One region of the Mesorhizobium sp. W067 genome, then DNA from elsewhere that is predicted to be linked to it. Evidence: predicted binding sites of a transcription regulator. Region 1 holds the regulator's gene; each other region holds the start of a gene.
The links. Region 1 encodes PhoB, which activates phosphate uptake and scavenging genes when phosphate is short. Its sites were predicted from a motif close to TGTCATNNANCTGTCAT; they were not measured.
Positions count from the first base shown of each region.

Region 2: a site for PhoB is predicted at 1,917-1,933, ahead of ACYG97_RS07800 (PhoX family protein). Genes of this name have one in related genera too.
Region 3: a site for PhoB is predicted at 1,384-1,400, ahead of ugpB (sn-glycerol-3-phosphate ABC transporter substrate-binding protein UgpB). Genes of this name have one in related genera too.
Region 4: a site for PhoB is predicted at 1,103-1,119, ahead of ACYG97_RS04770 (RNA degradosome polyphosphate kinase). Genes of this name have one in related genera too.

Region 1 covers NZ_JBTTII010000001.1:4,187,674-4,192,809, reverse strand. The annotation lists gene pstC (phosphate ABC transporter permease subunit PstC) at 1-344, shown strand, start outside; gene pstA (phosphate ABC transporter permease PstA) at 341-1,657, shown strand; gene pstB (phosphate ABC transporter ATP-binding protein PstB) at 1,675-2,499, shown strand; gene phoU (phosphate signaling complex protein PhoU) at 2,541-3,245, shown strand; gene phoB (phosphate regulon transcriptional regulator PhoB) at 3,262-3,951, shown strand; gene ACYG97_RS20380 (ROK family protein) at 3,982-5,136, opposite strand, start outside.
Region 2 covers NZ_JBTTII010000001.1:1,593,756-1,598,891, reverse strand. The annotation lists gene urtA (urea ABC transporter substrate-binding protein) at 1-1,163, opposite strand, end outside; gene ACYG97_RS07805 (hypothetical protein) at 1,476-1,871, shown strand; gene ACYG97_RS07800 (PhoX family protein) at 1,989-3,902, shown strand; gene ACYG97_RS07795 (GMC family oxidoreductase) at 3,965-5,136, opposite strand, start outside.
Region 3 covers NZ_JBTTII010000001.1:4,064,606-4,069,741, reverse strand. The annotation lists gene ACYG97_RS19775 (bifunctional diguanylate cyclase/phosphodiesterase) at 1-983, opposite strand, end outside; gene ACYG97_RS19770 (hypothetical protein) at 1,131-1,277, opposite strand; gene ugpB (sn-glycerol-3-phosphate ABC transporter substrate-binding protein UgpB) at 1,463-2,773, shown strand; gene ugpA (sn-glycerol-3-phosphate ABC transporter permease UgpA) at 2,844-3,728, shown strand; gene ugpE (sn-glycerol-3-phosphate ABC transporter permease UgpE) at 3,738-4,586, shown strand; gene ACYG97_RS19750 (sn-glycerol-3-phosphate import ATP-binding protein UgpC) at 4,594-5,136, shown strand, end outside.
Region 4 covers NZ_JBTTII010000001.1:960,499-965,634, reverse strand. The annotation lists gene ACYG97_RS04770 (RNA degradosome polyphosphate kinase) at 1-948, opposite strand, end outside; gene ACYG97_RS04765 (zinc-finger domain-containing protein) at 1,182-1,427, shown strand; gene ACYG97_RS04760 (FAD-dependent monooxygenase) at 1,447-2,685, shown strand; gene ACYG97_RS04755 (TIGR02117 family protein) at 2,907-3,572, opposite strand; gene ACYG97_RS04750 (amino acid ABC transporter ATP-binding protein) at 3,678-4,481, opposite strand; gene ACYG97_RS04745 (amino acid ABC transporter permease) at 4,566-5,136, opposite strand, start outside.

The sequences.
Region 1 (5,136 bases):
TCGGCCTCGGCGCCACGCGCTCCGAGACGATCAAGCGGGTGATCCTGCCGGCGGCACTGCCCGGCATCGTCGGCGCCATCCTGTTGACGGCGTCGCGCGCCATCGGCGAGACGATGATCGTCGTGCTGGCGGCGGGCGTCGCCGCCAATCTGACGGCCAATCCGTTCGAGGCGATGACGACCATCACCGTCAAGATTGTCAACCAGCTGACCGGCGATCTCGAGTTCAACTCGCCGCAGACGCTGGTCGCCTTCGCGCTAGGCCTGACGCTGTTCGCGCTGACGCTGGTGATGAACATCGTCGCCCTCTACATCGTGCGCAAGTACCGGGAGCAGTACGAATGACCGACATCCCCCTGGACACGATGGCGGGTGCCGTCGCGCGTCCGCGCCGCGACATCGGGCTGAAGGCGCGCTATGCCGCCGAACGCCGGTTCCGCATCTATGGCGTGATTGCGATCTCGGTGGGCCTGGCGTTCCTGGCCATCATGCTGATCACCATCGTCTCGAAAGGCTACACCGCCTTCTGGCAGACGACGGTGACGCTGCCGGTCACCTTCGACGAGAAGGTGATCGATCCCTCCGGCAAGCGCGCCACCGACCCTACCGTGCTGATCAAGGCGAACTATCCCAAGCTCGCCGAAAACGCGCTGGTGGCCAAGCTCGGCATCGATCCGGCCAACAGGCCGATGATGCTGAAGCTCAAGGGCTTCCTGTCGGAAGGCGCCCGCGTCCAGCTGCGCGACATCGTCTCCGCCGATCCGTCGGTGATCGGCAGGACGCGTGACGTCGACATCCTGGCTGCCGCGAACCTCGACTCGGCCTTCAAGGGTCAGATCGACCTCGGCGTCGATGAAGCGCGCCGCAAGGTGTCCAACCAGCAGATCGACTGGATGAACAAGCTTAAAGCCGACGGCGTGATGGCCGAGCATTTCAACACCGGCCTGTTCAGCTATGGCGCCTCCAGCCGGCCCGAGACGTCGGGCATGGGCGTGGCCATCATCGGTTCGTTCTACATGATGGTGATCGTGCTGTTGCTGGCGCTGCCGATCGGCGTCGCCGCCTCCATCTATCTGGAGGAGTTCGCCAAGAAGAACCGCTTTACGGACCTGATCGAAGTCAACATCAACAATCTCGCGGCGGTGCCGTCGATCGTCTTCGGTCTGCTTGGCCTTGCCGTGTTCATCAACTTCCTCGGCATGCCGCGCTCGGCTTCCTTCGTCGGCGGCCTGGTGCTGACCTTGATGACATTGCCGACCATAATCATCGCCACGCGCGCCGCCCTTGCCGCGGTGCCGCCGTCGATCCGCTCGGCGGCCCTAGGTCTCGGCGCCTCCAAGATGCAGATGGTGTTCCATCACATCCTGCCGCTTGCCGCCCCAGGCATCCTTACCGGCACCATCATCGGCCTGGCGCGTGCGCTCGGCGAGACAGCACCGCTGCTCTTGATCGGCATGGTCGCTTTCGTCGCCGATTATCCGACGACGCCTTTCGATCCGGCGACCGCGCTGCCGGTTCAGATCTATATGTGGGCAAACGAGGCTGAGCGCGCTTTTGTCGAGCGCATGTCCGGCGCCATCATCATCCTGCTCGTCTTCCTCATGGCCATGAACATCACCGCGATCGTGCTCCGGCGCCGGTTCGAGCGGCGCTGGTAGAAAAAAGGCAATTTGGTATGAACATCATGACCGAACAGTCCCTTGAGAATGCAGTGGGCGACAAAATGAACGCCAAGTCGAACGAAGTCATCAAGATGCGCGGCGACAAGGTCGGCGTGTTCTATGGCGAGAAGCAGGCGTTGTTCGACGTCAATCTCGACGTCCGCCAGAACCAGGTGACGGCGCTGATCGGCCCGTCCGGCTGCGGCAAGTCGACCTTCCTGCGCTGCCTCAACCGCATGAACGACACCATCGATTCGGCGCGGGTGACCGGCAAGATCACGCTCGATGAAGACGACATCTACGACAAGAACATCGATGTCGTCGAACTGCGCGCCCGCGTCGGCATGGTGTTCCAGAAACCCAACCCGTTCCCGAAGTCGATCTACGAGAACGTCGCCTACGGCCCGCGCATCCATGGGCTGGCCAAGCGCAAGTCCGACATGGACCAGATCGTCGAGCAGAGCCTGAAGAAGGCGGCGATCTGGAACGAGGTCAAGGACCGCCTGCAGGAGCCCGGCACCGGCCTGTCCGGCGGCCAGCAGCAGCGCCTGTGCATCGCGCGCGCCATCGCCGTGTCGCCGGAGGTGATCCTGATGGACGAGCCCTGCTCGGCGCTCGATCCGATCGCCACCGCCCGTGTCGAGGAGCTGATCGACGAACTGCGCCAGAACTACACGATCGTCATCGTCACCCACTCGATGCAGCAGGCGGCGCGCGTGTCGCAGCGCACGGCGATGTTCCATCTCGGCTATCTCGTCGAGGAGGGCGCCACCGACAAGATGTTCACCAACCCCGACGACAAGCGCACCCAGGACTACATTACCGGCCGCTTCGGCTGAGCCGTCCGGCGGGTGAATTTTCAGGCACGAGGACCAAGATCATGGGTGAACATACCGTCGCCTCCTTCGATGAAGAGCTCGGGCAGATCAGCAAGCTGATCCGCGACATGGGCGATCTGGCAGGCTCGATGGTCAGCGGCTCGACCAGGGCGCTGCTCAATTCGGACAATGCGCTGGCACAGCGTGTCGTTTCCGACGACGCCATCATGGATGCGCGCCAGCGCGAACTGGACGACCGCGCCATCACGCTGATCGCCAAGCGCCAGCCGATGGCCAACGATCTGCGCGCCGTGGTCGGCTCGATCCGCATGGCCGGCGACCTCGAGCGCATCGGCGATCTCGCCAAGAACATCGCCAAACGCGTCGGCACCGTGGGCTTGAGCGTCACGCCGCGCGACCTCTCGCACTCCATCGACGCCATGGCGCAGCTGGTGCTGATCCAGGTGCAAGGCGTCGTCGAGGAATATGCCGCCACCGATGCGGCAGCTCTTGCAAAACTCAGGAATGACGACGAGCGCATCGACGTCAAATACACGTCCGTGTTTCGTGAGCTCTTGACCTACATGATGGAAGACCCTCGCAACATCACCGCCTGCACGCATCTCTTGTTCTGCGCCAAGAATCTTGAGCGCATCGGCGATCATGTCACCAACATCGCCGAAAATGCGTATTATGTGCTGACCGGCCAGCAATTGCCCGCCAATCGTCCGAAGCAGGACGAGACGGCGATGGCCACGCCGGCCTGATGAGGGTGAACTGCCTATGATCGCGCCACGCATCATGGTCGTGGAGGACGAGGAGCCGCTAGGCGTGCTCCTCCGCTACAACCTCGAATCCGAAGGCTATCACGTCGAGGTGGTGACACGCGGCGACGAGGCCGAGATCCGCCTGCAGGAAAACGTGCCCGATCTCCTGGTGCTCGACTGGATGGTGCCCGCTGTTTCCGGCATCGAGCTCTGCCGGCGGCTTAGAGTGCGGCCCGAAACCGAGCGGCTGCCGATCATCATGCTGACCGCGCGCGGTGAGGAAAGCGATCGCGTGCGCGGCCTGTCCACCGGTGCCGACGACTATCTGGTCAAGCCATTCTCGACGCCGGAGTTCATGGCGCGCGTGAAGGCGCTGCTGCGCCGGGCCAAGCCGGAAGTGCTGTCCAGCGTGCTCAAGGTCGGCGACATCGTGCTCGACCGCGAGTCGCACCGTGTCTACCGCAAGAAGAGCGAGATCAGGCTCGGACCGACCGAGTTCCGGCTGCTCGAATTCATGATGCGCCATCCCGGCCGCGTGTTCTCGCGCAGCCAGCTGCTCGACAATGTCTGGGGCGAGACGATCTACATCGACGAGCGAACCGTCGACGTCCATGTCGGGCGCTTACGCAAAGCGGTCAACAACGGCCGCATGCCGGATGTCATCCGTACCATTCGCGGCGCCGGCTACGCGATCAGGGAAGACTAGGATGCTGCGCGTCGCGCCGTTGCCGGCCATTCAGGCGACATGCTTGCCGGATTTGGCCTGAATGCCCGGCGCGAAAATCTCCTGATCGACGAAGCCGAGCGCGCGCATGGCACAGCCTTCGCGGATCAGCGGCAGCTCGTTGGGCTCGGTGTCGAAGGAGATCGATTTCGAATGCTGGCCGCCGGCGGTCTGGGCGATCGCTTCGCGCAATGCCGGCTCGATCAGGTCGAAGGCGGCGGCGCTGACGCCAACCATGGCGACAGGCGCCGGGTCGATCAGCGCAAACAGGCTGCCGAGGCCGAAGCCGAGCGCCTCACCGGCCTTGCGATAGGCTTCGCGCTCCGGGCCATCGGTTTCGCGGGCGCGCGCGGCGAGTGCGCGCATATCAGCGTCGCCGATATCGACCGGCTCGGCATCCTCGCCCATCATTTTGGCGCTGCGCCAGATGGCGTAGTTTCCGGCATAGGCCTCGACGCAGCCGCGCCGCCCGCAGCGGCAGAGCGCGCCGCCCGGACGGTGGATCATGTGGCCGAACTCGCCGCCCGAGGAATGGGTGCCGGTGAACAGTTCGCCTTTCAGCACCAGCCCCATGCCGATGCCGTGCGACAAGAGGATCGCGATGAAATTGTCGCGGTAGCGCTCGGGCTGGCGCCATTGCAGGGCCACCGCCATCATATTGCAGTCGTTCTCCATGGTGGCAGGAATGCCGAATTCCGCTTCCAACATGTCGGCGAAGGCAATGTCGGTCAGTGGCGTGATTGGCGACCACAGCATGGCCCGCGCCTGCGAATCGGTGATGCCCTGGATGCCCATGGCAATGCGGGCGATGCTCTGGACATCGAGGTCCGGGTCCGCGAGACGCCGCCCGACGATTGCTACGCATTCGCCGATCAGCTCGTCGCGCGGCATGGTCAGCGTGTCGAGCCGGCGCTGTTCTTCCGCGACCACCTGGCCGGCATAGTCGATGACGGTGACGGAGAGGAAGTTCAGCGACAGCACCACGGTCATGACCGCCGCCGCTTCCGGGTTGAGGCCAAGGCCGACCTGCGGCCGGCCGCGTTTCAGCGAGCCGGTCTCGCCAGGCTTGCCTTCAATCAGGATGCCTTCTTGAATTAGATCAGACGAGATTGCCGATATCGTCGAATGGCTGAGGCCGGTGGTCGCCGCAATCTCGGTCCGCGACGG
Region 2 (5,136 bases), 2.6 Mb from region 1:
ACGGTCTCGAACTGGCCGTCGGCCTGGATCTCGCCGATCAGCACCGGCTTGGTGATGTGATGGTTCGGCATCATGGTCGAATAGCCGCCGGTGAGGTTCGGCACGGACACGCCGACCATGGCGTCGATGACCTTGTCGGGATCGGTAGTGCCAGCCTTTTCGACCGCCTTCACCCACATGTTGAAGCCGATATAGTGAGCTTCCATCGGGTCGTTGGTGGTGCGCTTGTCATTCTTGATGAACTTGTGCCAGTCGGCGATGAACTTCTTGTTTTCGGGTGTGTCGACGCTCTCGAAATAGTTCCAGGCAGCGAGATGGCCGACCAGCGGCGCGGTATCGAGACCGGCCAGTTCTTCCTCACCGACCGAAAAGGCCATGACCGGGATGTCCTCGGCCTTGATGCCCTGGTTGCCGAGTTCCTTGTAGAACGGAACGTTGGCGTCGCCATTGACGGTCGAGACGACGGCGGTCTTCTTGCCGGCCGAGCCGAATTTCTTGATTGCGGAGACTTCGGTCTGCCAGTCGGAGAAGCCGAACGGCGTGTAGTTGACCATGATGTCTTCGGCGGCGACGCCCTTGGCCTTCAGATAGGCCTCGAGGATTTTGTTGGTGGTGCGGGGATAGACGTAGTCGGTGCCTTCCAACACCCAGCGCTTCACCGAGCCACCGTCCTCGCTCATGAGATAATCGACGGCAGGAATCGCCTGCTGGTTCGGGGCGGCGCCGGTGTAGAACACGTTGCGCTCGCTTTCCTCGCCCTCATACTGGACGGGGTAGAACAGGATGTTGTCGAGTTCCGAGAACACCGGCAACACCGATTTGCGCGACACCGAGGTCCAGCAGCCGAACACGGCGGCGACCTTGTCCTTCGAGATCAGCTCACGCGCCTTCTCGGCGAAGAGCGGCCAGTTGGAGGCCGGATCGACAACGACCGCCTCAAGCTTCTTGCCGAGCAGGCCGCCCTTGGCGTTCTGCTCTTCGATGAGCATCAGCATGGCGTCTTTCAGCGTCGTCTCCGAAATCGCCATGGTCCCCGACAGCGAATGCAGAATGCCGACCTTGATCGTGTCTTCGGCGGCCTGGGCCGGAGACGACATCGACAGGCCGGCGGCGACCACGCCGGCCGAAAACATTTTTGCTATTGTGGAGAAATTACCCCTCATACCGAAGACTCCCAAGCTGTTTGATTGCACCGCGATAATGCAATGCAACTGCCGTGCCAAACGCAAAGGCGCCGCTCACGAAGATGGAATAGCCGAGCGTTATCAGCCGGTTGGTATATTAGCCTCGAGAAAACAGTGGTAGCCGGCGAAAATTGATTGAGGCAAATTTGCGCAGCGCACATGGCTTTTGCCTAATTTTTGCCCAATTGAGACAAATGCCTAGTTTTTGATCTCCGGCCGTGTGTTCCGGGCTAACAATGTTGCGGTACCGCGCAAAAATAGGGCAAGCTCGCCCTTCAAAAGAGTGACGTCATGACATCTCGCACCTCATGCATTTCCGGCATCCTGCTGCTGATGGCAACGAGCGGCGCCGCGCGCGCCGATTTCAGCGAGGGCAAGCTTCCGGACGGCACCTATCATTGCGAGGTCTACCTGCTCGGCGCCTTCCTCAACCTCGGCGACATCACCATCAAGGGCAACGTCTATAGTGGTCCGGTGACATTCGGCACCGCGACGCAAGGCTACAACTATCAGATGAATGCCAATGGCGAGATCACCTGGCTCGGGCCGCTGGGCGGCTATACCACCGGTGGCAACTCCGTCTCCATGACACAGGCAACACTGGACGGCGAGACCGCCCCGTCATTCGACATCATTCTGAAGCAGCCCGACGGCGCCTTCACCGCCTCGACCTGCACCAAGGGCTGAGCGATGCGTAGTGCCGCGCCCAGTTGCGGCAAAACCTTCCTCTTATGTCATGTGAATGTTGCCTAAGCAGACTAGGGCAACGGTGCGCCGTAACATCCACCCTGAGAGGCAGACACCATGGCCAATACACCGTCTTCATCCTCCCCCGTCATCCGCGAAATCATTGCCGAGCGCGTCTCGCGCCGGTCTCTTTTGAAAGGCAGCCTCGCCTCCGGCGCGCTGATTGCCGGCGGCAGCTTTGTCGGCTCCTTGTTTGCCGGCGAAACGCATGCCGCCGCAGCGCAGTCGACGCTCGGCTTTCCCGAGCTGAAGCGGGTCTACGACAAGACCCATGCCGCCGCCGAAGGCTATGAGACGACCATCGTCGCGCGCTGGGGCGACCCGCTTGCAGCCGGCCTCGCCGAATTCGACGGCAACAAGGTCGCGGCGGAGGAACAGGAAAAGCGCTTCGGCTACAATTGCGACTACATCGCCTTCATGCCGCTGCCCAAGGGCACGGTGAATTCCGATCATGGCCTGCTCTGCGTCAACAACGAATACATCTCGCCCAATGTGATGTTTCCGGGGATGACCGAGGGCGATGCCGGCAAGACGATGACCAGGGAACAGGTCAATCTCGGCATGGCCGCGATGGGCCATTCGATCCTCGAGGTGCAGGTGAAGGACGGCAAGTGGGAAACCGTGGCGGACAGCCCGCTCAACCGCCGCATCACCGCCAACACCGAAATGACCGTTTCCGGACCGGTTGCCGGCCATGCGCTGATGAAAACTTCGGCCGACCCGACTGGCACGAAAGTGCTCGGCACCAGCTATAATTGCAGCGGCGGTTTCACCCCCTGGGGTACGGTGCTGACCTGCGAGGAAGGCGTGTCCGACATTTTCGGCGGCGACCCGAAAAAGGCGCCGACTGCCGACCTGCTCGACCGTTACGGCTTCGACGGCTCCGACATCTATGGCCGCGGCCGCTTCCATGACCGCTTCAACCTCGACAAGGAACCGAACGAGGCCAACCGCTTCGACTGGGTGGTCGAGATCGACCCTTACGATCCTCAGTCCAGGCCGGTGAAGCGCACGGCACTTGGCCGCATGTCGCATGAGGCCTCGACCGTGGTCCTCAACAAGGACGGCCGCGTTGTCGTCTATATGGGTGACGACGACTATTTCGAATATATGTACCGCTTCGTCTCGGCCAAGGCCTATGACAAGGCCAACCCGGCCTCCGGCGCCGATCTGCTCGACGATGGCGTGCTGTCGGTCGCCCGCTTCGATGCCGATGGCTCGATGACGTGGCTGCCGTTGGTGCACGGCCAGGGCAAGCTTACCGTCGAGAACGGTTTTGCCGACCAGGCCGAGGTGCTGTTGAAGACGCGGTTTGCGGCAGATGCGCTCGGCGCCACGCCGATGGACCGGCCCGAGGACATCGAGACCAATCCGGTGACCGGCCGCGTCTATGCGGTGATGACCAAGAACAAGAAGCGCGACCAGTCGAAGGTCAATCCGGCCAACACGCGGCCGGAGAACCTGTGGGGCCATATTGTCGAACTGATCCCGCCCGGCGGCCGCGGCGCGGATGCCGACCACACGGCGGAAAAGTATGCCTGGGACCTGTTCGTGCTCTGCGGCAACCCGAAGGATGCCAAGGTCGGCGCCACTTTTCATCCGGATACGTCGGACAATGGCTGGTTCGTCTGCCCCGACAACATCACCTTCGATCCGGCCGGGCGGCTGTGGGTGGCGACGGACGGCGCCAATGATTTCGACCTGCCGGACGGCGTCTATGGCGTCGACACCGAAGGTGCGGCGCGCGGCCTGCCGAAGCTGCTGTTCACCTGCCCGCACGGCGCCGAAGCGACCGGCCCGTGCTTCACGCCGGACGGCTCGACTTTGTTCCTGTCGGTGCAGCACCCTGCGGAAGATGCAGAGACGCTCGACAAGGCGCAGACGCTGTGGCCCGACTTCAGGGATGGCCAATTGCCGCGGCCGTCCGTCGTCGCCATCCGCCGCAAGGACGGACAGCCGGTCGGCGCATAGTGTCCTAGGGAAAAGGGCGGAACGCGCCATGCGCGTTCCGCGTAGCGATCCGGGAGGACGGCTCAGATCGTCTTGGCCGACATTTGCGAAGCGATGTATTCGGCCTGGCGGATAGCCAGCGACACGATCGTCAGCGTCGGATTTTCAGCCGCACCGGTGGTGAACTGGCTGCCGTCCGACACGAACAGGTTTTTGATGTCGTGCGCCTGGCCGTGCTTGTTGACGACGCCGTCTTCCGCCTTTTCACTCATCCGGTTGGTGCCGAGATTGTGGGTTGAGGGATAGGGCGGCGTCGGGAAGGAGCGCGTCGCGCCGACCGCATCATAAAGCGCTGTGGCCTGCTTGTAGGCATGGTTGCGCATCGCCGTGTCGTTGGGATGATCATCGAAATGCACGTCGGCGATCGGCATGCCGTGCGCGTCCTTCTCGTCCTTGTGCAGCGTGACGCGGTTTTCCGCGCGCGGCATGTCCTCGCCGACGATCCACAGGCCAGCCATGTGATCATAGTGGTCGAGCGCGGTGGTGAAGGAACGGCCCCAGCCGCCGGGATTGAGGAAGGCGGCCATGAAGGGCAAGCCGAGCGACAGCGTCTCGAATTCATAGCCGCCGACAAAGCCGCGTGAGGGATCGTGCCGCGCCTCGTCGCGGATAATGCCGGCCATGGTGGTGCCGCGATACATATGCACCGGTTGGTCGAAGATGGCGTAGACCGAACCGGTGGTGTGGCGCATGTAGTTCTTGCCGACCTGCCCCGACGAATTGGCAAGCCCTTGCGGAAACTTCGCTGACTCGGAGTTTAGCAGCAGGCGCGGGCTTTCGATCGAGTTGCCGGCGACGGCGACAATGCGGGCCTTCTGTTCCTGCAGCTTGCCGTCCTTGTCGGCATAGACGACGCCGGTCACCTTGCCTGAGGCGTCGTGGTTGATCTTGATCGCCATGGCATTCGGCCGGACTTCGAGATGGCCGGAGGCCTCGCCCTTGGGGATCTCGGTATAGAGCGTCGACCATTTGGCGCCCCATTTGCAGCCCTGGAAGCAGAAGCCGGTCTGTTGGCAGGAGTTCCGGTCATCACGCTCGACCGAATTGATTGCCATGTTGCCGGTATGACATTCCTTGTAGCCGAGCTTGTCGGCGCCGGCCTTGAGCACCTTGAAATTGTTGTTGCCGGGCAGCCGCGGCCAGCCATTGGTGCCGGTGACGCCCATCTTGGCTTCCGCCTTGGCGTAGTACGGCT
Region 3 (5,136 bases), 120 kb from region 1:
TCGACGGGGATGGTGGCGCCGTCATGGGCTCTGAGTTCGGCTTCCTGTGCCTGTCCGCTGCAGTCGGACATGCCGGCCGCGGTGCGTTCGCCGAAGAGGTCGCCAAGCAGCATCGCGTTCAGCACTTCCGGCGCAATGCCGGTGAGTGCCGCGATGCTGTCATTGGCGCTGACGATGCGGGCGCCGTCGCAGACGATCAGCCCCTCGACGGCGGCGTTGGCGAGGCCGTGCATGCGCTCGGCCTCGAGCTTGTGACGCCGGAAGCGAAGGTCGATCCACAATGCTGCGGCTGAAAGCACCAGGATAGCCATGCTGACTGCAGCGGCGGCGAAGGCCTGCGACACCGGTTCGACCGTGAACTGCGATATCTCGATGGAGGAGTCCGGGAAGATCGACACCGCGCCCATGGCGATGAAGTGCAGGCTGCAGATCGCCAGCGTCAACAGGATGGCGGCGGCGATTGTGGCCTGCATGGACGGCCGTCGCAACACGACCAGCAGCGCCAGCGCGGCGAGGGTGACGCCTGTCAGCACCGAGACGCCGACCAGCAGCGGGTTCCAGACGATGCGCCCTTCGACCTCGAAGGCGGCCATGCCGATATAGTGCATGGCGGCGATACCAGCGCCGAGGACCGCGCCGCCGACCAGAGGGTAGTCGATGCCCCGGCGCAAGGTGGCGATCCACATGCCCGCAGCGGTCAGGGCGACGGAACCGGCGAGCGAAAGCGCCGACATTTCCGTATTGTAGGCGTTGGGGATTCCGGGAGAAAAGGCAAGCATTGCGATGAAGTGCGTCGCCCAGATACCGAAGCCGGTGGAAGTGGCTGCTATCATCAGCCAGGTATAGCGGTTGCGCTCGCTCGAGCGGTCGACATGGCGAAGCAGGTTGACCGCCGAGAAGGAAGAAATACCGCAAATGAGCGCTGCCAGTGCGACCAGTCTCAGATCGTGCTCATGCACGATACAATTATAGACCGTCAGCATCTCGCCCCACCTGCTCTCCCACAGCAATCAAGCCGTCCACTTGATTAGTATGCCACGCTTGACGAAGAATCGGTTATGCGAACTACAACTACAGCGGGTTTTTCGGGTTGTACGTTGCGGCGATCCTGTCTCATTCCAGACGCACGGTTACAGCAGCGCCTGGCGCGATGCCGCTCGGCCGATCTCGATCTGGCCGAGCGCCGGTTTGGCGGCCGCACGGTGCAGGTGCGTGGCGCTGTCACGCGGGCCCTTCACGCATTGCTGGGCGGTCGGCGATCCTTGCAGGCCCACCATGCCCCATTCTATCGCTGAGCCGGCTTGGCATTTCTCTCTGTCCTCGTTGCAAGGCGAGGGGGCGCGAAGTTAGCCGGGTATGAAATTCACGAAACAGCAACAAATCCGTTGTCCGATTGTCATCAGCGACACATATTGCGTTCGCGGGAGCGCCCCTTTCGCCAATGACAAACGGGAGATGAAACATGAAGTTGTTCGGCTTTGCGGCCGGTGTTGCCGCCACCTTGACCCTGCTTTCCACCACCTCCGCCTTCGCCGCCACCCAGATCAGTTGGTGGCATGCAATGACCGGCGCCAATGCCGAGGTGGTCGACAAGATCGCCAAGGATTTCAATGCCAGCCAGAGCGACTATGAAATTCTCCCTGTTTTCAAGGGCACCTATCCCGAAACGCTGAATGCCGGCATCGCTGCCTTTCGTGCGGGGCAAGCGCCCGACATCATCCAGGTGTTCGACGTGGGTACCGGCGTCATGATGGCCGCCGAAGGTGCGATCAAGCCGGTGGCCGATGTGCTGACCAGCGCCGGCGTGACCTTCGACAAGAGCGAGTATTTGCCCGGCATCGTCGGCTACTATTCGAAGCCGGACGGGACCATGCTGTCCTTCCCCTATAATTCCTCGTCGCCCATCCTCTATTACAACAAGGATATCTTCCAGAAGGCCGGGCTTGACGTGAACAATCCGCCAAAGACCTGGAACGAGGTGTGGGAAGCCGCCAAGAAGATCAAGGCGAGCGGCGCCGCTTCCTGCGGCTATACCTCGACGTGGTTGACCTGGATCCACCTTGAGGCCTTCGCCGCCTGGAACGACGTTTCCTATGGCACCAACCAGAACGGACTTGCCGGAACCGACGTCGAGCTCAAGATCAATGCGCCGATCTTCGTCAATCATTTCCAGGCGCTCGCCGACCTGGCCAAGGACGGCACCTTCAAATATGGCGGCCGTACATCCGAAGCCAAGCAGATCTTTCTTGCCGGAGAATGCGGCATCTTCACCGAATCGTCGGGGGGTCTCGGTGACATCGTCAAATCGGGCATGAACTACGGCATCGGCCAGCTTCCCTATGATAGTGACGCCAAGGGCGCGCCCCAGAACACCACGCCGGGCGGCGCCAGCCTGTGGGTATTCGGCAACAAATCGGACGAGGAATACAAGGGCGTCGCGGCGTTCTTCTCCTACCTGTCCAAGACCGAAGTGCAGGAGTATCTGCACCAGAAGTCGGGTTATCTGCCGGTGACGCTCGCTGCCTATGAGGCGACCAAGAAGTCCGGCTTCTATGACAAGAACCCGGGCCGTGAGACGCCGATCCTGCAGATGCTGGGCAAGGCGCCGACCGAGAACTCGAAGGGCGTGCGCCTCGTCAACCTGCCGCAGGTGCGCGACATCGAGAATGAGGAGTTCGAGAAGATGCTGGCCGGCCAGCAGACTGCGCAGCAGGCGCTCGACAACGCGGTCGCACGCGGCAACAAGGCGATTCAGGAAGCGATCGGAAACTGAAGCGATTGTCAGTTGAACCTCGTCCACGCGGACCCGCGTGGACGATTTCCTGAATAGCGAGGGAATCACCCTGTCTCCACGCGTCGTCTTTCCCAACAAGACCCTGCCTTACCTGCTGGTGGCGCCGCAACTCGCCATTACGCTGATCTTTTTCTACTGGCCGACCGGGCAGGCGCTCTACCAGTCGATGCTTAGGGAAGACCCGTTCGGGCTGAAGAGCAAGTTCGTCGGGCTCGCCAATTTTCGCAAGGTGCTGGCCGACCCGGCCTACCTCAACTCGATCAAAGTTACGCTGGTGTTCTCTCTGGCGACCGCGATGGTCGCCATGGGTGTGGCCCTGTTGCTTGCCGTCATGGCCGAGAAGGTGGTGCGCGGCAAAGGCCTTTATCGCACGCTGCTGATCTGGCCGTATGCGGTGGCGCCGGCGATTGCCGGCATGTTGTGGCTGTTTCTGTTCAACCCCTCGATCGGTTCGCTGGCCTACGCCTTGAGAGGTCTCGGCATCGCCTGGGATCCCTTGCTTAACGGAAACCAAGCCATGATCCTGCTGGTATCTGCGGCTGCCTGGAAGCAGATCAGCTACAATTTCCTGTTCTTCGTCGCCGGGCTGCAGGCGGTGCCGAAGACGTTGATAGAGGCGGCGGCCATGGACGGCGCCGGGGAGACGAAGCGCTTCTGGACCATCGTCTTCCCGCTGCTCGCACCGACGACCTTCTTCCTGCTGGTCGTCAACACTGTCTATGCGCTGTTCGACACTTTCGGTATCGTTCATGCCGTCACCGGCGGCGGGCCAGGCAAGGCCACCGAGACGCTGGTCTACAAGGTCTACAATGACGGTTTCGTCAATTTGATCCTCGGCGATTCGGCCGCGCAGTCGGTCATCCTGATGGTCATCGTCATCTCACTCACGGCCATCCAGTTCCGCTATGTGGAACGCAAAGTCCACTACGGTTGAGCGCGAGCGATGATTGGTCAGTCCCCGCTTCGCGCCCTCATCGCCCACGCCGTGCTCATCCTGGGCATCCTGATCGTCGCTTTCCCGATCTACTACACCTTCGTTGCCTCCACGCAGACGCTGCAGACCATCCTCAAGCCGCCATTGCCTCTTTTGCCCGGCGACCAGGTCTGGAACAATTACAGCGAGGCGCTGTTCGGCGGTGTCGGCCGCATCGGCGGCGTCAGTGTCGGCCGATTGCTGCTCAACACCACGATCATGGCGCTCGGCATCGCGGTGGGGAAGATTTTCATCTCGATCCTTTCGGCCTATGCGATCGTGTTCTTCCGTTTTCCGCTTCGGATGGTCTTCTTCTGGCTGATCTTCATCACGCTGATGCTTCCCGTCGAGGTGCGCATCCTGCCGACCTACAAGGTGATGGTCGATCTCGGCATGATCGACACCTATGCCGGCCTGATCATTCCGCTGATCGCCTCGGCCACCGCCACGCTTCTGTTTCGCCAGTTCTTCATGACCATCCCAGGTGAGTTGGTGGAAGCGGCGCGTGTCGACGGCGCCGGACCATGGCGATTCTTTTTCGACATCCTGCTGCCGCTGTCGCGCACCAACATCGCGGCGCTGTTCGTCATCCTCTTCATTTATGGCTGGACGCAGTACCTGTGGCCGCTGCTCGTCACCAACAGCAATGACATGAACACCATCGTCATCGCACTTAGAAAAATGGTCTCCTTCGCCGATGCCGATACCCAATGGCATCTGGTCATGGTCACCGCGATGCTGGCCATACTGCCGCCGATCCTGATCGTGGTGCTGATGCAACGCTGGTTCGTGCGCGGACTGGTCGATACCGAAAAGTGAGAAGCTGATGGCGACCATCGATCTGAAGGATGTGAAGAAAGTCTATCCCGGCGGCGTCGAGGCGGTGAGGGGTGTCTCGATCGCCATTCCCGACAAGGAGCTTTGCGTGCTGGTTGGGCCGTCCGGCTGCGGCAAGTCCACGCTGCTGCGGATGATCGCCGGGCTTGAGACCATTTCTTCCGGCACCGTCGCCATCGACGGCAAGATCGTCAACACGATCGGTCCGACCGAGCGCGACATCGCCATGGTGTTCCAGAACTATGCGCTCTATCCACATATGAAGGTCTACGACAACATGGCCTACGGGTTGCGCAACCGGGGTACTCCCAAGGACGAGATCGACAGCAGGGTTCGCTCGACCGCCAAGGTGCTGGAGCTCACGGCGCTGCTCGACCGGCGCCCGCGCGAGCTTTCCGGCGGCCAGCGCCAGCGCGTGGCCATGGGTCGCGCAATCGTGCGCAATCCAAAAGTCTTCCTGTTCGACGAACCGCTTTCCAACCTCGACGCCAAACTGCGCGGCCAGATGCGGGTCGAAATCAAGAATTTGCAG
Region 4 (5,136 bases), 3.2 Mb from region 1:
GGAAATCTGGCTGAGCGCCAGCGGGCCGGTCAGAACGCTGATGCGGCTCGAAGAGACGCCAAGCTCGCCGGCGACGAACTCGCGCAATTCACCGGGCATCGACTTGTCGAATTCGATGCGGATGACCGAACCGCGGCGGCGCCGCTTCAGCGCCGTCTCGAACAGGCGCACGAGATCTTCCGACTCTTCCTCGACCTCGATATCGCTGTCCCGGATGATGCGGAAGGTGCCGGAACCCTTGACCTCATAGCCGGGGAACAGCTTGCCGATATAGAGGCCGACAGCCTCCTCCAGTGGAATGAAGCGAACGTGCTGCTTGCGGTCGGGCAGACGGATGAAGCGCTTCAGCGCCACCGGCAGGCGCAGAAGCGCGCTCATCTCCTCGCCATTCTTGCGATGGCGCAATTGCAGCGCCATCGAGAAGCCGAGATTGGGAATGAACGGAAACGGATGCGCCGGGTCGATCGACAGTGGAGTCAGCACCGGGAAAACCTGGTCCTGGAAATGGTCTTCCAGCCAGACTTTTTCATCCTTGGTCAGTGCATCGCGGGTGATGCTCTCAATGCCTTCCTTGTTGAGCAGCAACATCAGCGCCGAAAGGCTGTTCTGCTGGTCCTCCTGCAGCCGCTCGACCTCGCGCAGCAATTGTTCCAGCTGCTGCTCCGGCGTGCGGCCGTCGGGGCTCTTGAGCGCAATGCGTTCGCGCACCTGGCCCGCAAGGCCGGCGACGCGGACCATGAAGAATTCATCGAGATTGGCGGCCGAAATCGACAGGAAACGGACGCGTTCGAGCAGCGGATGGTGCTCGTTCTGTGATTCCTCGAGCACACGCCGGTTGAACTGCAGCCAGGAGAACTCACGGTTGACGAACCGATCGGGGTTGCCGCCCTCGGGGCTCGCCACCTCGACATTGATGAATTCGCTCTGCACCGGCTTCAGTTCGTTCATGGTTCCTGCTCTTCCCCGCCAACCGTCCCTTGGAGCGCCGCTGGACGTGCCATGCCTCTAACACGCTTTTGTGACGCATGGCCCTTCGGCGAAAACCATTCCGATTTCAGGGACATGCACTTAACCGGCTCACCGTATCCTCTGACAGGCTTTTGCGACAGTTTCATTTCATCGATCTTGCAAACAGGCCTGTTATGTTCCAGATGCTTTTCGACGAGATCAAGGAGACGACGATGGCAGGCGGTTCCATTCCCCACTTCCAGAACGATGCGGGCCATCCGGCAATCGACATCGGCGTCAAGGAATTCATGTGCACCGGCGCCAACCCGCCCTTCGACCATCCACACGTGTTCCTCGACATGGGCGACGACAATGAAAAGGTCTGCCCCTATTGCTCGACGCTCTACCGCTATTCGGCGAAGCTGAGGGCGACGGAAACGCTGCCGGCCGGTTGCCTTTATATCGACCAGGCCGCCTGATCCTTCCGCGACAAGCCCGATGGAAGACATCAGGTCCCGGCAGGTCATAATCGCCGGGGCCGGCATCGCCGGGCTGACCGCTGCCCTTGCCTTCGCCGGACGGGGTTATCCGGTAAAGCTGATCGAACAGGCACAGCACCTAGAAGCGGCCGGCGCCGGCATCCAGCTTTCGCCCAACGCAACACGCATTCTTGGAAAACTCGGCGTGCTCGACCGACTGCTGCCCGCAGCGTTGCGGCCGGAAGCGGTCGTGCTCAAGGACGCCGGGACGCTGCGCGAACTGGCGCGGGTACCGCTTGGGCAAGCCGCCGAAGCGCGCTGGCAGGCGCCTTATCTCGTCGCTCACCGCGCCGATCTGCAGGCAGCGCTGCTGGCGCAAATGGCCGAACGGCCGGAGATTGAGCTCATCACCGGCGCCCGCGTGACCGGCATCGTCAAAGACGCGCAATATGTCGCCGTGACCGCCGAAGTGGACGGCCGCGAGATCGAGGCACGCGGCAAACTGCTGGTCGGCGCCGACGGCGTCTGGTCGGCAGTCAGGGCGCAACTCGCAGGCGAGGACTTCGTCAAAAGCCGTTTTTCGGGCGAACTCGCCTGGCGAGTCACGATCGCGGCCGACGGTGCGGCCGGAGAAGCCTTTGTCGCGATCGGCGCCGCCGACTGCGTCACCACGTTCCTGCATCCTGGCTTCCACATGGTCGCCTACCCCGTCAGCAAAGGCCGGGCCTTCAATCTCGCCGCCTTCACCAAGGGTGAGCGCATAGCCAAAGGTTGGTCGGGCCATGCCGATCCCGCGATCCTCACGGCTGCCCTGCGCGGCACCGCGCCGGGCCTGACGAAGCTTGTGGCACTGGCCGGCCCATGGACGGCCTTTCCGATCCACACCGTCGAACAGAAGCGGTGGACGAGCCCGCAGGGCATCGCGCTGATCGGCGACGCCGCGCACGCGATGACGCCGTTTGCCGCGCAGGGCGCGGCAATGGCGATCGAGGATGCCATCACGCTTGCCGATGCTATCGCCGATTTCCCTGGCGATCTGCCCAGAAGTTTTCAAATCTGGGAAAATCTTCGGCGACCGCGTGTCGCCAAGGCCGCGCGTCGTGGGGCCGTAAACCGCCTCGCCTGGCATGCTGCCGGCCCGGTGGCGATCGCCCGCAATCTGTTCCTGGCCATGCGCTCGCCCGACAAGCTCGCCGCCGACCTCGACTGGCTCTATGGATGGCGAGCGGACGCTCGGCAGTCTAGATCGTCGACTTAGCGATCCTTCCCACCCCCTCTGTCCTGCCGGACATCTCCCCCGCAAGGGGGGAGATTGGATGTCGCCGTCGCCTTCGCCAAAATCGCCGGCGTTGCAGCAGGAGCGCCGCGGGCAAACGGCTGCTCTCCCCCCTTGCGGGGGCGATGGCCGGCAGGCCAGAGGGGGGTGCTGTCCCGCTGACTTCAAAAGATCCAACACTGTCGCGGTGCGATGAAGGACTGCTAGTTATAAAACCGCATCGACAAGCCCAGCGAGGCCGGCAGCGGGTTCCACCAGCCGGTGCGCAGGCCGGCGGTGCGCAGGCCGGCGGCTGTCCAGGTGTTACAGCCGACAAGCGCGTTGAAATGGCCGTTCGCCTCGAAGAAGCGGTCGAAGCTGGAATAGGCGGCGTTCTCGATGACGACCGGACCATGCGGCCCTTGCTGGAAACTCGCGTCGATATAGTCGAGCAGCGCTGCAAAACGTTCCTCATCGATGTCGAAACCGGTGACAGCAGGGTGCGGCTCGGCGATGGCCCCGGCGATATCGACATGCATGACCGAGGCGTCCAGTGTCAGCGCCTTGAGGACGGGCACTGCTTTCAGCTGCGACCAGCTCGGCGTCTCCAGATAGAAGGCCCGGCCGCCCCAGCCAAAGACGATGTAGCGCACTTCCGGGGCGTCGACAGGGATGCCGGCAGCGACCAGGAAATGGAAGCGCCGGCGCACTTCGTCATCGACGGGAATGGCGATGTCGGTGTGGATCGGATTCTCCAGCACCAGAATATGGCGCGTGCCCTCACCCGCCGCTGACGCCGGCCACAGCGGACGCGGCACCAGCGTGCCGAGCGTGGCAGCGAGCGCGACCACGATAATCAGCATGGCCACGAAACGCAGGGCTTTTCTCATGCGGCGGCGGCTTTGTGTTTCAATGGAGAAGATCAACCCCGACCCCAGATAGCAAAAGAGCCCGGCCGCATTACGGCCGGGCTCTTTTGGTTCGCATGAAAATGCTCAGTGCAGGATCTGCGACAGAAACAGCTTCGTGCGCTCGTGGCGCGGATGGTCGAAGAACTCGGCCGGCGTGTTCTGTTCGACGATCTGGCCCTGATCCATGAAGATCACCCGGTTGGCGACTTTGCGGGCAAAGCCCATTTCGTGAGTGACGCACAGCATGGTCATGCCTTCCTCGGCCAGGCCCACCATCGTCTCCAGCACTTCCTTGATCATTTCGGGATCGAGCGCCGAGGTCGGCTCATCGAACAGCATGATGCGCGGGTTCATGCACAGCGAACGCGCTATCGCCACGCGCTGCTGCTGGCCGCCCGACAGCTGGCCCGGATATTTGTTGGCCTGTTCGGGGATCTTGACGCGCTTGAGGAAGTGCATGGCCATTTCCTCGGCCTGCTTCTTCGGCGTCTTGCGCACCCAGATCGGTGCCAATGTGCAGTTCTCCAGGATGGTCAGATGCGGAAACAGGTTGAAGTGCTGGAACACCATGCCGACCTCGCGGCGCACCTCGTCGATCTTCTTGAGATCGTTGGTGAGTTCCTTGCCGTCGACGATGATCTTGCCCTTCTGGTGCTCTTCCAGCCGGTTGATGCAGCGGATCATGGTCGACTTGCCCGAGCCCGAAGGACCGCAGATGACGATGCGCTCGCCGCGCATCACCTTGAGGTTGATGTCCTTCAGCACATGGAACTCGCCATACCATTTGTGCATGCCGATGATGTCGATTGCGACATCGGTGGTCGAAATGTGCATCTTCTTGGCATCGACCTTGATCTCTTCGGCGCTGACGGCGTTTTCTATGACCATGGCAGGTTCCCCTTTTTGTTCTGTCTTTTAGCTATGATGCATGTCGTTGTCCCAAAACCGCTAAACACTTTTGGGCGACATGCATCAACGTTTGTGGCCGGTGTCGAGCCGGCGTTCCGTGTACATCGAATACCGCGACATGCCGAAGCAGAACAGCCAGAAGACGAAGGCTGCAAAGATGAGACCGGATCTCGCGGTCTGTGGCGTCGCCCAATTGGCGTCCGAGAAGTTCTGCTTGACGACGCCAAGCAGGTCAAACATCGAGATGATGATGACGAGGCTTGTGTCCTTGAACATACCGATGAAGGTATTGACGATGCCGGGGATGACCAGCTTCAGTGCCTGCGGCAGCACGATCAGCACCATCTTCTGCCAGTAGCCCAGGCCAAGCGAATCCGCACCCTCATACTGGCCCTTGGGGATCGCCTGCAGGCCGCCGCGCACCACTTCGGCCATATAGGCGGCGGCAAACAGCGAGACGCCGATCAGCGCCCTGAGATATTTGTCGAACGAAACCCCGGCGGGCAGAAACAACGGCAGCATGACGCTGGCAAAGAACAAAACGGTGATCAGCGGGATGCCGCGAACGAACTCGATGAAGACCACGCACAGTGTCTTGACGATCGGCATCTTGGAGCGCCGGCCAAGCGCCAGC